Regions from separate parts of the Oceanispirochaeta sp. genome, predicted to be linked through region 2. Evidence: riboswitches for the same ligand, from Rfam matches in the RefSeq annotation. Region 2 holds a riboswitch; the other holds the start of a gene.

Region 1 (7,500 bases), on a different contig from region 2:
GATCATTGCCGACAGTGGAGCCCCGATTAAAAACAAAACCGGTGAGATTATCGGAACGGTCCTGGTATTCCGGGATACGACAGAGAAACAAATGATCCAGGACCGGATCATCAGGGCTGAAAAGCTGGAGTCCCTCGGTGTTCTGGCTGGTGGGATTGCCCATGACTTCAATAATTTACTGGCCGGAATATTCGGATACCTTGAACTGGCCAGGCTTGAAAATAAAAATGTAAAAGTATCCAGGTATCTGGATAACTCTATAAAAGTTTACAATCGGACTGTCGATTTAACAAAGCAGCTCCTCACATTTTCAAAAGGCAATATTCTGAATCGAAAAAATGCCAGTCTGGACGGTCTGATCAGGGATTCTGCAAATTTTTCTTTAAGCGGCTCTGCGCTTACTTGCTCAATCACCATTGAGGAAGATCTTTTTTTATGCAGTTATGATGAGAATCAAATCGGTCAGGTATTGGACAACCTTCTTATCAATGCCAAACAGGCCATGCCTGAAGGAGGAACGATACAAATCATTGCAAGGAATGTATTTATTCATTCTCAATCTAAACACAATCTGCCGGAAGGAACCTATGTATGTGTTTCTATCCGGGATAGCGGCACGGGGATTACCCCTGAAATACTCCCCAGAATCTTTGACCCTTTCTTTTCAACAAAGCAAAAGGGTTCTGGTTTAGGTTTAGCCACATGTTTCTCCATCCTTGAGAGGCACGACGGCAGTATCGATGTTCAGAGCAGCAGGGAAGGTACAGTCTTTAGTTTTTATCTGCCTGCTGTGAGGGGAAGCATTGAAAAATCAGACAGATCAGTTAAGAAGGAATTGACCTCTGGAGGGACGATTCTCATTATGGATGACGAGCCCTCCATACGAACCATCCTCGGAGTCTATCTCAAGTCAATCGGATTTAGCGTTGCCGAAACTCAAGATGGCAGGGAATTACTTGAGATTCTTGAAAAGAATAATTCAGAGGGCATCCAGTATGATGCAGCCATACTGGATCTTACGATTCCGGGCGGAATGGGAGGAGTAGAAACTCTAAAGCAGATACGCGAAGGCGGTTATACATTCCCTGTCTTTGCAATGAGCGGTTATTCAGAAGATTCAGTGATTTCTGAGCCTGAGAAAAATGGTTTTACAAACAGCCTCTCAAAACCTTTCAAAATGGAAGATCTTTCCGACCTATTGGGCCACTATCTATAAAGCGGCAGCCCTGAGAGATAAATCAATAAGAATCAATTACATCCCTTTCCAGCCGAAACCGGGGAGATGTGACGGATAAAGCCATCCCTTCTCCAATATAACACAATCCTTTGCCGGGTCGCCAATAAGCCCCATATGACCGTCCAGGTCGGCATAGCGAATATTTTTCCGGCTCAATGCAAAATGGAGCCCTGCGGCGATGCCTATAGCGGATTCATCCATACAACCCACCATGACTTCTACACCCGCCGCTCTGGCCACCGCATCCATCTGGATGGCTTCCGAGAGGCCTCCCACCTTCATGATCTTGATATTCATCAGATCAATGAGTCCCCTTTTCACGAGATGAAAGGCATCCAGCAGGGAAACAAGGCTTTCATCAGCCATGACCGGCATGGCTGAAAAGTTGGTTACCACCCCCAGATCCTCTGGTCTGGCTTTCGTCGTGGGCTGCTCGATAAGCTCTATATTCAGAAGACCCGATTTGTTTATAAAAACCTTGGCTTCATCAATGGAATAACCCTGGTTGGCATCAAAGCGAATCTGAACCTTAGGGTCAATCTTTTTTCTTAACTGGGTGATCCTGTCAATGTCCAGCTGAACATCCTGACCTCCCTTGATCTTGAGGATAGAGAAGCCTGAATCCGTGTATTCCCGGGCTTTATTCAGGGTTTCATCAATGCCGCAGATGCCGATGGTGATACGGGTTTTAATCTTGCTCCTATACCCGCCCAGAATTTTCCAAACCGGCAGATCAGCCTTCTTACCCAAAAGATCCCAGAGAGCCATGTCTAATGCCGCCCAGAGGCTGAAGAGTCCGGGGGTTCTTTTTTTCAGATCGTTGACAAGCAAGGCCCGTCTAAAGGGATCTTTATGCAGCAGGAAGGGGATCTGATCCAGGGCCTTTGTGTAAATGACGTCAGGGTACTCTCCTGTAACATGGGGATCCGGTGCGGCACAGCCCCAACCGTCCAGGATTCCCGAACTGATTCTGATGAGGATATTTTCGGCTATATCAAATCGGCTGTAAGCTACTTCATAGGGTTCAACCAGATCCATATCCAGCCTGTAGACCTCAACAGAATCAATTTTCAAATCAGAGCTCCTGAACGAGAGAGATTAACTTATCCACACCATGAACCAGGGGGTCAACAACTTTCCGCTTACATTTCTTTTCAAGATCTCTGCAGACCTGGTCAATATCCTCAGGAGGGATTCCTTCGTGATTCACAGTGACAGCAAAGACGGGTTTCTTGGAAAGGAATTCGGCAATATGTATCTGATCATTCAAAGAGTCCATGGCATAGCCCGGGAATCCGTCATATTCCATCCGGAAGGGTGCATGCTGCATGATGATGCCATGAGGCCTTCCGGCTGCCAGGATTTCGAATCCTCCCGGATAACCCGGGTTCATCAGACTGCCCTGTCCCTCAATGACAGCAAAGTCCATATTAAGGTTTTTCCATGCACTCCAGATGGCATGTTCCAGCTCGCCGCTGATAAAATCATTGAGCAGGGAATCCAGAATGATGCCGTACTTGGCTCCCTGCATCCAGGCCGTCTGCCCCGTTCCGATCATTTCGGCACTAAATCCAGCCCTTCTGATGGCCTGCACCAACAACCAGGATGTCGTTCGTTTTCCTATGGCCGAATCGGTCCCCATCATGGCGATTCTTTTAGATGTCACATCTTCAATTTTGCCGGTGAAGGCATGTTTCTTCTGCATATCCACTTTTCTGATATCCCGGAGAACCAATCCCTTTTCCAGGGCTAATTCGCTGATCTCAGGAATATCACAGAGGAAGTCATGCAGCCCCGAGTCTATATTCAATCCTTTCCCCAAGGCCTCCAGGACAGCTTCGGCAACATGCGAGTCCATCACACCTCCGTCGGTAGCGATCCCCACAACAAAATGAGTCAGTTTTTTTGAAGACTGACCTGCTATCTTAAGGGCCTCCGGAAGACTGGCAACAATGGGTATTCCCGATGCCTTTCTATCCAGCACCGATCCTGCATCCTGACCGGCAAGAGTACTGTCAACGACGGCAAGGATATCGTAACGGTCTGTAAAACGAACCAGCCCATGCGCCGTTTTTCCATAGGTTGACGCAAAGGCTCCTTCACAATAAACAACTGCATTTCCATCTAATGACATATTCACCTCCGTCCTGTTATAACAGCTACAAAACGATCCCCAGACAAAGGGAACTTACTATGATATTCGATAAGCGCAATCAGTCCGGCTGTTGATGCCGGCAACACAGAAAGGCCTTCATTGTTTTTGATAAAATTGGAGTAGTAAGTCATCTTCCGGTCACTGGCATCAGAAGCCCATCCACCCGAACGATACACCGCATCCAGGGCCATGGTACCGTCAATGGAGTGCCAGTTGATGAGGGGCTCATTCACAAGGGACTCCTTGATTCGGGAGGGTTCAAGATCCTCACAACTCTTAAGGCCTTTTTTAAAAGAAGACGTGATGGGATTTTTATATGAACTTGATCCGGCGATAATCTTGGGAATCCGGGATGTTTTGCCCCTCCGGTACAACTGTTGAAACCCTCTATAAATCCCCGTTATGGTCGTTCCATTTGACACCGGAACAGCCACAATCGCCGGAGCATCCCGCAGTTCATCATAGATTTCACCGGCAATTTCACTATAAGCCTTCAGCTGCAGGTTTGTGTTGATCCCTCCCGGATTGGCATCATATAAATCCTGTTCCAGGGCATAAGAACTGGAAATGCTTATGGCCTCTTCATAGTCCGCACCCTCCCGTATAATCGTAGCCCCCCACTTCAGGATCTCACTCTCACGGGGAATATGATAGGTTTTGGGAACAAAGATACAGGTCTTTAAACCTGCCAGACTGGCCGCAAAAGCAACGGCCACGCCATAGTTTCCGCAGGTAGCAAAACAGAGAGTATCATACCGGCGTCTCAGGGCATCCTGCACCTGAGCAAAAGCAATCCTGTCTTTTTGTGTTCCCGAAGGATTTCCGCCCTCAAATTTCAAATAGATCTGGCGTAAGCCGACCTCCCTTTCAATATTCCTGGCCCGGAGGAGCACCGTATCGCCTACTTCCGAAGCTATAATATCCTCAAATGCATCCAGCCTCTGCTCGAGGTCAAAGTCATGATTGGAGCTGGAGCTTATCAGATCACTGATTTCTCCGGAAACCTGCAATAGATTTCCCTGGGCTTCATCCATCATCGGATTCTTCAATTTTTCACCATTTTCCATTGCTGTGAAGTATAAGTGGAATTGCTTTAAAAACTACTACTATAGTATTTTTTTTATGCAACATTTCTGGTTATTTATAGCAGAAAATGCAACAATCTCAAAAGAATGTCACGGTTTACAAATGATAGGGAGAATTTAATGCTTAATAAGCCGGAAACCACAGCCGCTGCGCTGGAAAATCTTCGAAAGCTGGATAATTTCAACTGGATGATGGTCATCTGTCTCGCCTTTGTCCTCTATGTGTATATGACTGCCATAGAAAATAAAAAATGGAAGCAGATAGCAGCCGGACTGGCCCTTTATGGTGTCCACTGGTTCGTTGAAATTGTGAATGCTCTGATTCAGCACTTCTCGGGCCATGCCCTTTGGACAGCCAGCGGCGGCACAACCTTTCTAATCCTTATCGGAGTGGGAATTGAGATCAGCTTTATGTTTTCCGTTTCCGGACTGATCCTGTCAAAGGTCCTTCCAGAAGATAAAAACATGAAGATGCTGGGGATCAACAACAGAATCTTCTTAGCCGTTGTGAACGCCTTCCTGGTGGCTCTTATCGAGATTCCCCTGGCGGCATCTCCCATTTTCCATTGGGTTTATCCCTGGTGGGGCATGCTGACTGTGTGGATATTCATCTACATTCCCTTCTTTTTAGCAGCCTTCCTCTGTTATGATGCCAGGGCCAGAACAAACAAGATCTTCCTGGGGTCCCTCTATGCCTTGAACCTCATCATGATGCTCGCGTTTATCCCCCTGGGCTGGATTTAACAGTAAGATTCTACAAGAGAATCACAATAGTTTTATAGATGGGATGTTAAATCCCGTGTTCAATAAGAGGATCAATATTTCAGAGGAAGTAAGGTTAAAAGCCTTCACGGACCCGCCACTGTAAGGGAGCGAGACCGACTGCAATACCACTGGTATGAAAATACCGGGAAGGGCAGTTCGGCAGGCCCCGAGTCAGGAAACTCTGGTGTTGAAAAAATGTATTTCAGGCTTCGTGGAATAAGCCGGGAGATATGCTCTATCCGTAATATTTAGTCTTATTTATTACTTTAGAGCCAATCCTGTCTTTTTTTCCCGCCGCAACAGGAAGGAAAATGAAAATCAAACAACTCTCTCTCTTTTTAATGGTTCTCCTCGTCATTACAGGATTTATGTCCTGTGATTTGAATAGCAGTGACGAAGCTTCTTTGGCAATTATTGGTGAATGGGATACAGGATATGTATGGGACGGTGTAACTTATGAAAGCAAAATTGTCCTTACAGAAACTGTTTTTCAAAACTATTCTGGTGGAGAGCTTTTATATTCAGCCAAGATTGTCAGCTTCGAGAACTCAGGATGGAACGGAGGGGAAAGCGGAGAAGGAGAACATGGTTATATAGTTATCCAGTTTGACAATAACAAGTATATGGTCCTCCGCTGGGAAAATTTCATTGCGGGAACTTCCATGGACTATTCAGAAGGGTATAATTTTGTTACTGAAGAGTATTTTGATACCCCCGAAGATGCTATTGTAGGGGCTACCGAGGCGACAGGATTTTTCGGTGGTTTCTCAAGTACAACAAAACTATAAATGCTCATACGCATCTGTAGAGCAGCCCTTTTAGGAGGGCTGTTTCTACTTTTTTTCAGCTGTGATAGCAACACTCCTCTTTCACCAGTAGCACCGGATGATGCAGAAGAAATGAGCTGGCAGGAGCTGCTGGCCTCAGACCCCGCCTACCCCGACAATGTCTACCTGACCAATTTTATTGAATGGTCTCCCGGCATCGTGGGCACATCCAGGCAGGGCGGTGAGTATACCGACAGCGAGGGGCATCCCCTCGTGGAGTATACCCTGGATGCTCTGGGGCCACCTGAAGGTTCCGGCTCGGGGACCAGCGGTGAGGGAAAAACCTGCCCCCTGGGAGTCAACGGCTGGGGAGTCTGGGGATTTGACCCCCGTTTTGTCATCATAAACGGTGATGGAGATGATTTTATCACCTTTGCCAAGACCTTCGCCTGGGGCAGCAAGGCCGATGGCTTATGCTCCGAACTGGCCCATGTGGAAGTCTCAGAGGACGGAGTGAAATGGTACAGCCACAACAACGAAGAGTTTGTTGAAAACCCTACACCCGACAGCAGCAATGGAAACTATAGCTATGCCTCTGTAAAGAATCTGCACGGCAATGAACCGAGCTGGGCCAACTTCCGCACAGACATTCAGGCCGAAAGCCTTGAAAACCTGAGCGGAGTCGATCAATGGGTTCCTATGACTGGTGTCACAGTGAGCCGCTATTTCACTGCCTCCGATGTGAACCTGGGAGGCATCGGTTTCAATTTAGATGACTTTTACCATGACGGTGATCCCTGGCCGTCTGATGGAAAAATGAAGTACCTGAAAATCATAGATGACGATACCATTCTGGATGGTCAGGACTACGACAAGACATGGTGCCTGGGTGCCAACCTGATGTCTGCCTTAGGTATCAACACAGAACCTGCCGGAGGCGGCAGTTGAAAAGGCATGCCGGATTACTCTCTGGTCTGCTGTTTCTGACTCTCTCCCTGGGGGCACAAAATGCTTCCGAGCCTCCCGAATCCGACAAGATTATTATTACCGGTGAACGGTCTACCACGGATACGGCCTCAGGGCAGAAAACGGTCATCGAAAAAGAGAGCTGGGAGAGGATGGGAGCCCGAACTGTCAGCGAAGCTCTGCAGGTCTCGCCGGGTGTGACTGTCAGCCGGTCTGGAACCACACTGGAACCTTCCACTGTCAGCATCCGGGGCAGCAGCGGCCAGCAGGTTCTGATCCTTGTCAACGGAGTCCCCCAGAACAACGGAAAAGGGGATACTGTCAATCTGAACTCCTTCTCACTCAAAGACATCGAACGCATCGAAGTGATCCGGGGAGGCAACAGCGCCGTATACGGGGAAGGAGCCTTCGGCGGGGTCATCAATATCATTACGAAAAAAGAAGCCTCCCCTTTTCCTGAAGGGGGAGTGTCCCTCTCTGCCGGTTCCTTTCAGACCTACACCGGGGCTGCCTGGCTGAGAGGTC
Region 2 (9,013 bases):
ATTATCCGACCCCTGTTGTACCTGAAGGAAAAGGTCACGTAAGCTGTTTCTCATCTCAGTGAGAGCCGCCGCCAGCTGCCCCACCTCATCTTTCTGATCTACATTGATGACTGCCGTCAGGTCTCCCCGGGATAACTGCTCTGCAAATAAAATCCCTTTGTACATGGGACCACAGATACCCCTGGAGATGGCAAAGGCCATGAGAATACTGATAAAAAATGCGATGATTGTGATGAAGAGCACCACTGTTCTTGTAGACTTGGCAGATCTCATCATTGCTTCATCCGTCATCAGATGCGCTCGGGCTTCCGTTCGGATTTCTTTGAGAATGGCCTGCACCACTTTGAGGGCTGGTTGTGTTTCACTGGCAAAAATAATAGAGGACTGAGTCATGGCGGCCATCTCGTCTTCTGCGATGGTTTTCATGGATTTAAGATCGGCCAGAGTGGAATCCAAAAGAGGAAGGGTTGTTCCGGTAAAGTAGTTTCTTGCCTGGGTTGTATTCAAGGCCAGGAGCCGGTCGATTTCAATGGCGGAAGCATGAAGGGCTTCATGATGAACCAGCATGGCATCCCAGTGAGTCTTAAATAGAGAAGATCCATTTTCATAGAGAAGTGCAGCCTTATCGCTGCTCAACCATTTTCCAAGGGCGCAGAGATTAGAATCGGTTTCTACTTCAAGGAAACCTTCTCCCTTCAGAAAAGTATCTCTGATATCTCCCGCCCAGTAGAGGTGATCGATCTGTCGGTCAGACAGAAGGGCAGGCAAAGATCTGTCTGCCTGTACAAATATTTTGTCAATTTTGCCGGCAGATTCATGGAGCCTGTAATGGGGGTCTTCCATTTTTTTAAAAAGGGGAGCCAGAGAGGGAATCAGGGCTTCAGCCTCAGTCCGTCCTGAGCCATAGAGCCATAGACCAAAAGCACATTTATGATCATCCAGCTGAATATTCAGTTTTACAACCGTATCATCAGACAGGAGGGAATTGACCTCGCTGGCCCAGTTGAGGTGATCCACCTCTTTTTCTGCCAGAAGGGAATCCAGCTTGTTGCCGGTGATGACTTCATCTGCATTGACCACAATTTCGGAGATTCCATTGATAGCCCAGAGAGCCACGAACAAAGTGAGTAGAATCAAAAGGCCAAAGCCGATATACATCTTTCCACTAATTTTAATGTTTTTCCAATGGATCATAAATGTACCCTCATTTCTTAATACCCTCGTTTACTATTCTGAATTATGATTTTAATCAAAGAATGCTTTCTTAACAAGTAAAAAATGATATGTTACTGTAACAGAATGTATGAGGAGGCTGCAGTCAAGCCAAGGGGTATAAAAGTACAAGGGTTTTTTAATCGTCTTCCATTAATTCGTTAATTTCATCCCAGGCTTCGGGTTCTCCCCGGCGCAGCCTGTTCAGTAATTTATAATGGTATAGGAGGATACGGGCTTTCTTTTCTCTGAAACTCTCCCGGGTTTCTCCCTGAGGGAGATATTCATCGCTGACCTCCGGGGAGTTCAGAATTTTTCCCAGTTCTGGAAAAAAACGGGAGGAGTCTACTGACAGAAAATCATCAAAATCTGTCAATAGGATGGGGTTGTATTTTAAGCCCTTTAACTCATCAGCTGTCTTTTTTATAAGATCCGGATCATCCGAAATGATCAGATCCTTCAGTGATTTTTCAAGGTCCATGTTTACTCCTCTGAGAAAAATCAGGCTATTCTGACTCTTTTTCCTTTTCCGGAACACTCTCTTCAGAATCCATCTGCCCGCTTTTGTCTTCGATCACTTCATCAGCTTCAACTTCCGTCTCATCTTCAACTTCTGCATCTGTCTCTTCTGCATCTGTCTCTTCAGGCTGTTCCAGGGGATCACAGTTACTGCAGAGGTTGGCATCATACAAAAAAATCTGATTCATATTCAGCTTGGCACCGCAGTTTGCACAATCTCTTCGGTATGGAAAAATTTTAGACCTGAAAAAGTAGATAATGGCGGCAATAGCACCCAGGGGGACGATGATCCACTTCGGCTCAAAGCCTTCTTCTCTGAGAACCGTTGCACCAATGTACAGATTAAAGATCAGGATTGCCTGAAACAGTGTGGCTGTTCTTTTCTTGCTGCCTCTTGCACGGTAACGTCTCTGAATCAGATTCAGAACCAGCCATCCTAAAAAGACGTAATAAAAATTATCCGCTATAAAATCAATCATTTTTTAACTCCAGGAGGTTCAAAATCCGGTATATCCCGAATCTCTTACCATTTTGAATAGATTATACGGGAGAGTTTTATATTATCCAAGACTGAAGGATCAAGAGTCGCATCAACTCCTTCTTCCCGTAGAAATGAAGCAACAGGAATATAAATGGATTCCTCTTCATTCAGATGGTATCCCAGAATAAGATAATCCATGGCGGTCAAATTGTCCCCGTCGACCCGGCCTAAGGATGCTCCGGCTTTCTTTAATTCGACAAGGGTCCTCAAATCTCCCATAAAAGTGGCGTAATGAACAAGAGAGGCTCCCAGGCGGCCTGTCTTCTCCGTATCCCAACCGGCATCAATCAGTCTTATCATGGCGGGATAAGACCCGGATGCAAAGGCACCGAACAAGGCAGAGCTTTCCAGGTAGGCCGCATCATCAGTGATACCCGATTCCAATAAGAGATCTATCAGTTTCTGATGGTTTTCAAAGGCGGCATACCAGAGAGCACTCAGATCCAGATTATCTTTCAAGGCCGGATTGGCTCCCTGGGACAGAAGCAGATCTGCCGTGTATATGTCGTCCCGGGATGCCGCCATCATAAGAGCACTAACTCCCTCGGTGTCGGCCGCATTCGGATCTGTTCCTGTCTCTATCATGGTACGGAGGGTTTCATAGTCCCCCTTTATCAATGTAGAGAGAAATTCATGATAAACCCATCTGCTTTCCCTAAGGCTGAGAGCCCTGGCATAATGCTGCCTTCTGTTCCAGATTTCACTCAAAACGGGATGATCATAATGCCCGTCGATGATCCGGCCGCCCTTCTCTTCCAGATAGCGGGCCAGTTCAGTCCGAACATTGTTCACAGCCAGCAGCAAGGCCGTATACCCCAGGGGAGACTGAAGATTGAGAAAGGCGCCCTCCTGAAGAAGAATCTGTGCCAGATTCCTGTTTCCTTTTATGGCGGCATGCATTAAGGGGGTCAGCCCTTGAGGATCAGTGAGATCAGGATCTGCCCCCTGGTCCAGCAACCAGCGGACTTCAAGGCTGCGCTGCTCTTTACACATGATGATAAGGGCCGTGTTGCCCTCGTGCAGTGCCATATTCACCGAGTGCTTATCATCCAGAAAGAAGCGGGCATCCTGTAGACGGGAATCCCGCAGGTCAGTCAGAAAATCTTCTTCCGGCGTAGCCATCAGAGAAGAGATCACAAATAAAAAGAGTATAATAGCCATGAAATTTTTCATTTAGGCTCCTGAAACTGATAATTACAAAAAAGTACGGGTAATTTACAAGATTTCCCCATAAGCAGCTGTTTAACTCCTAACATAGAGATTACCGGGAGAAAAGAATGAATTCAACAACTTTTACCTTACATGATGGTCCGAGGATTATCAATGAAACAATGACTCCCGGGGAAAACCTGCTCTCCCTGATTCACAGCATCCCCTCGGTAAACATGGATGCTCCCTGCGGCGGCAAGGGAACCTGTGGTAAATGCAGGGTTCGGATACTGGAGGGAAAGGTCTCCCCTCTCAGTGATGAAGAGCGAAAATTCCTCAGTCCCGATGAGATTGAAAAAGGAATCCGCCTGGCCTGCCTGACCCATCCGGAGGGTTCTATCGCCGTAAGCCTGGAGAGCAGCACAAAGACTGCCAAAATCAAGGTCTCAGGTGGACTCCCCTATAGGGGCAACCTGAATCCCCTGTTGAGAAAAGAAGTGATTTCCCTGACTCCAGCCAGTCTGGAAGATCAGAGATCCCTGGAAACCAGGATGCTTCACGCCCTTCCCGAGGGGACGATCCTGGAGCACCCTCTCCGCAAAAAACTGGCAAAGTTTCAAAAAGAAGAACAATACATAATGACCGCCAGCCTCTGCGGCAAAACCATAACAGATCTGACTCCGGGAGCAAGCGGGACAAAACCCTATGCCCTGGCTGTGGATATCGGAACCACGACCATCGTAGCCTATCTTCTGGATCTGACAACGGGAATGCAGATAGGAACGGCTTCGGGACTGAATAATCAAAAGAGCTTTGGAGCCGATGTGATTTCCAGAATAGACTACATCGGAGATGACAATGACAAGCTGAGCCAACTGCAGCAGCGGATCTGTACTCAGATTGAAGATCTGGCATCCGAAACCCTGAAAGGAGCCGGCTTGGTCCTGCAGGACCTGATGGGGATTTTTACCGCCGGTAATACCACCATGATGCATATACTCCAGGGACTATCCCCTCAGACCATTGCACAGGCTCCCTTTATTCCAGTCTCCACAGAAGCCATGATACTCAAACCCTCCGAATTGGCATCATCCCTGCCCGACCACATCCGCTTTATTCTGCTTCCTTCCCTGTCGGGATACATTGGTGCGGATATTATTGCGGGGATACTCTCCACCGAGATGGCCGAGTCTGATGATCTATGCCTGCTGGTGGATATAGGTACCAACGGCGAAATTGCCTTGGGAAACCGGGACAGACTGATCAGCTGCTCCACAGCAGCAGGACCGGCATTTGAAGGGGCAAACATACAATGCGGTGTGGGAGGGATTCCCGGTGCCATCAGCTGCTTCAGAGAAGATGGAGAAGCCTTTGAATGGGAAACCATAGACGATAAACCGGTCTGCGGCATATGCGGCTCCGGGATCATCGACCTGACGGCCTATCTCTTAAAAACAAAACTGGCAGACTTTACAGGCCGTTTTCAGGATGATTCGGACTGGGGTGACAATCCTCCCGTTCAAAAGAGTTTTCTGAAAGAACTGGACGGAAACATCTGTTTTACCTGGGGGGATGAACAAAAATCCCTTGTTTTCACACAAAAGGACCTCCGGGAAGTACAGCTGGCAAAAGGCTCCATCGGAGCGGGTATTGCCACACTGGTCAAAGAAGCAGGATACACTCTTTCAGATATAAAGAAGGTGTTTCTGGCAGGAGGATTCGGTTCCTATATCGACCACGAGAGCGCCCTGGGCATCGGTCTCCTGCCTGAGGAACTCCGGGGCAGGATAATCTCCGTCGGGAACTCCTGCGGCGCCGGAGTCATCCGCTGTGCCCTGAGCCTGGATGAAATGAATAAAACAGAAATGATCCTGAACAAGACAAAATATATTGAATTATCATCTAATAAAGGATTTCAGGATGAATATATGCTGAATATGTATTTCCCTGAATATGATTGAGGATTACAATATAACTTATGAACGTAAAAGCCAGAGACTATATCTCCCCTTTCTACAAAAAAGCCCTGGAAATTGCAAAGACCTATAAACAAGCCACCGGGGTGGATTGTTTTGTTATAAACAATAAAGGATACAGACTGAATGAAGACGGGGCCCAGGACGGGGTCTGTCCTTTCTGCACCCAATTGAATCAGTTATGCGACAACAAGGCAGACTGCCGCCAGGCTCACCTCTACGGCGGCTACCAGGCAGAACGGTTCGGGGGGAGCTATATCTACTTCTGTCCCATCAATATGCTTCACTGGGCCTCCCCCCTTATGGAGGAAGGACTCATGACAGGAGCGCTGATCGCGGGCCCGTCACTGATTATTGAAACGGATGAGCTCATAGAGGAATTGAAATCAAAATTCGGCGAAGATTCTGTCGAACAAGCCGGATTGAGAGAGAATCTTGAAAAGATTCCCCTGGTCACAACCGAAAAGGCGAAAGCCCTTTCCGAATTACTGCTCATTACCGCCTCTCATCTCATTGAAGGTGATCATTCAGAGCTGACTTCCAAAAAAGACTCGATGGACCAGCAGTCTCAAATTTCAGAGTATATTCAGTACATCAAACAGATGGAGTATAAAGACACAGAATTTTCCCAGTATCCCATCGAGAAAGAAAGGGAGCTCCTCCATCTTATTCAGACCGGTGATTCCAAAGAAGCCCGACGGGTACTCAATGAGATCCTCGGAGCAGTGTTCTTTTCCTCCGGGGGAAAATATGATGTGGTGAAGGCCAGGGTATTAGAGCTGCTGATCCTCCTGTCCAGGGCTGCCGTGGAAGGCGGCGCCGATGCCGAACAGATTTTCGGGATGAATTATAACTATCTGAAAGAAATCAATAATTATAATTCGGTTGAAGGCCTGGCGGGTTGGCTTGCCAGGGTCATCGTACGCTTCTCCGACCTGGTCTTTGACTTGAGGGATGTCAAACATGCGGATGCCATCTATCAGACCATTCAGTATATCAACAAAAACTATGCGGATAAGGTCACTCTTGATGAAGTGGCCTCTGCGGTCTATCTGAGTCCGGCCTACTTCAGTAAAATATTCAAAGAAGAGATGAAATGCAATTTTAACACCTATCTGAATCAGGTGCGGATCAATAAAAGCAAGAACCTCTTAATGAACAGCAAATTCTCACTCGTTGAAATTGCCGGGATGGTCGGATACGAAGATCAGAGCTACTATACGAAAGTTTTTAAAAAAATGACGGATCTATCTCCTGGAAAATACAGAGAAAAGCGAGGGAAAATTGATCTGAAAACACAGGAAATTCATTAAAAAGATATTCGGTAGATCCTTTATATTCACATTTCGATGCTTTCACGCCTAATTGCTAGTAATTTGATATGGATTATTTTTTACCTAATTCCCCATTTTTTACCAAAAATTACAGATAAATTCCAATACGGCACCTTATTGTCATAGCATACTTTAATCGTTCAGAATGAAGGAAGCGAGGTGAGAATCCTCCACGATCCCGTCACTGTGAGCAGGGACAAACCTGAATCATGCCACTGGAAGCACAAAGTTTACCGGGAAGGCTCAGGGGAGAATGAACTGCAAGTCAGGATACTTCTTATGGACCGGTTTCCGGGGTAGATCCTACCTCGCCGTATGCCGCATTTCGCACTTCGTGGATTAAGTCGAATGTATTAGACGATTTAACTTAATACAGAACCGGAAAACCCGGTTCAACCAAGGAGAAACATGATGGCAGATCTCGAACAGATTTCCGAATTGATGCAGAAAGGTAAAGCAAAAGAAGTAAAAGAATTATGTCAGGAAGCCCTGGATGCAGGGATTCCTGCTCAGACTATTCTGGATGACGCCCTACTGGCGGCCATGAATATTGTGGGAGTGAAATTCAAGAACAATCAGGTATTCGTTCCCGAAGTTCTGATAGCTGCCAGAGCCATGAATGCCGGTTTGGAAGTACTCAAATCAGAATTGGAAGCCGGCGGTGCCGAAACAAAGGGAAAAGTAGTCCTGGGGACAGTGAAGGGAGACCTTCACGATATTGGTAAGAACCTTGTTAAAATCATGCTCGAAGGAAAGGGGCTGGAAGTCATTGACCTGGGTACAGACGTATCTCCCGAGCAGTATGTGGAATCCGCAAAAGCGAATGATGCCAATATCATCGCCGTTTCTGCTCTCTTAACAACAACAATGACTCAGATGGAAAATGTTGTGAAAGCAGCAGTTGATGCGGGTATCAGAGATAAAATCACTATCATGATTGGCGGAGCTCCTGTAACACAGTCTTTCTGCGATTCCATCGGTGCCGATATCTACACTCCCGACGCAGCCACGGCTGCAGACAAAGCCCTGGAAGTCTGCTCAAAATAATCTCAGATTTTCATAGTTGGCTTAAACCAACTATTGGACTACAATAAAACTCCGGTTATGCTGGAGTTTTTTTTATTCCAATTTGAATACACCAAAAGGCCCTTCGGTCCAATGAGAATAACCCGCCGGAAATGCGCCCACTTCTGGTAGCACATTATAACCAACCAAGGCCCTGCAGCCTGGAGAACAAATGAGGAGATGGATATGAAAATAAGCAAAAAGGTTTTTGGTACTCTTCCCGATGGAAACATTGCCGATCTGTATACCCTGGAAGGAAACAACGGACTCTCTGTTCAGATAACCAGCTTCGGCGGGGTTATCACATCGATAAAGTGTCCAGACCGCCAGGGAAAAATTGAAGAGATAACTCTGGGATTCGACAGCTTAAAAGAATATACGGATACACGCTTTTTCTTTGGTGCCGCCATTGGAAGATTCGGCAACCGCATAGCGAATGGACGCTTCACTCTGGAAGGTCAGGAGTACAAACTGCCTCAGAACAATGGAACCAACTGCCTCCATGGAGGCGTTGAGAACGCCTTTGACAGAAAGAACTGGCTCATAAGCCCTTTTGAAAAAAAGGACGCAGTGGGTGTGATCCTGAATGCCTTCAGCCCCGATGGTGAAGAGGGGTTTCCCGGAAATCTGAGCACCACCATGACCTATACCCTGACCTCCGGGGGAGAGCTGATATTAGACTACAAAGCCGTCACAGATAAGGCGACTCCCGTCAATCTGACTAACCATAGTTACTTTAATCTGGGGGGAATACACAAAGCCACTATTCTGGATCACAGAGTACAGTTAGACTGCCCCTTTTATCTTCCCGTGGATGAAAAGCAAATTCCCACAGGAGAGATTCTATCGGTAAAAGGAACCGTCATGGATTTTACTGAAGAAGAGACCATCGGAACCCGGATAAACCAGGTGGATGGCGGCGGTTATGATCACTGCTATGTTCTGGCTCCAGGCAGAGGAATACGAAAATACGGAACAGTTCATGATCCGGTCTCCGGCCGCAGCATGGACGTATTCACCGACCAGCCGGGAGTTCAGTTTTATACAGGAAATTTTCTGAAGGATGCGAAAGGACGGGGCGGTCAGATTTATGGAAAGAACTGGGGCTTCTGCCTGGAGACACAGCTCTATCCAGATTGTGTGAATCAGACCCAGTTTCCCAGCTGTATACTTAAACCGGGAGAATTATACACCCATACCAGCAGCTATCAGTTTTC

The links. Region 2 has a riboswitch for cobalamin ahead of PF479_RS13910 (corrinoid protein). Riboswitches for the same ligand answer to the same signal wherever they lie in the genome.
Region 1: linked by a shared signal. The riboswitch ahead of PF479_RS04765 (hypothetical protein) and the one ahead of PF479_RS13910 (corrinoid protein) in region 2 are both predicted to bind cobalamin.

The regions. Positions count from the first base shown of each region.
Region 1 is NZ_JAQIBL010000092.1:341-7,840, reverse strand. Features, by position in the region: partial or broken gene PF479_RS04790 (ATP-binding protein) at 1-1,216, shown strand, start outside; gene PF479_RS04785 (mandelate racemase/muconate lactonizing enzyme family protein) at 1,253-2,311, opposite strand; gene PF479_RS04780 (DUF1611 domain-containing protein) at 2,313-3,371, opposite strand; gene PF479_RS04775 (pyridoxal-phosphate dependent enzyme) at 3,374-4,441, opposite strand; gene PF479_RS04770 (hypothetical protein) at 4,598-5,221, shown strand; cobalamin riboswitch at 5,257-5,445, shown strand; gene PF479_RS04765 (hypothetical protein) at 5,554-6,030, shown strand; gene PF479_RS04760 (hypothetical protein) at 6,031-6,957, shown strand; partial or broken gene PF479_RS04755 (TonB-dependent receptor) at 6,954-7,500, shown strand, end outside.
Region 2 is NZ_JAQIBL010000252.1:2,371-11,383, reverse strand. Features, by position in the region: gene PF479_RS13940 (methyl-accepting chemotaxis protein) at 1-1,194, opposite strand, end outside; gene PF479_RS13935 (hypothetical protein) at 1,352-1,693, opposite strand; gene PF479_RS13930 (hypothetical protein) at 1,719-2,210, opposite strand; gene PF479_RS13925 (ankyrin repeat domain-containing protein) at 2,255-3,445, opposite strand; gene PF479_RS13920 (ASKHA domain-containing protein) at 3,550-5,382, shown strand; gene PF479_RS13915 (PocR ligand-binding domain-containing protein) at 5,400-6,710, shown strand; cobalamin riboswitch at 6,838-7,028, shown strand; gene PF479_RS13910 (corrinoid protein) at 7,140-7,778, shown strand; gene PF479_RS13905 (aldose epimerase family protein) at 7,983-9,013, shown strand, end outside.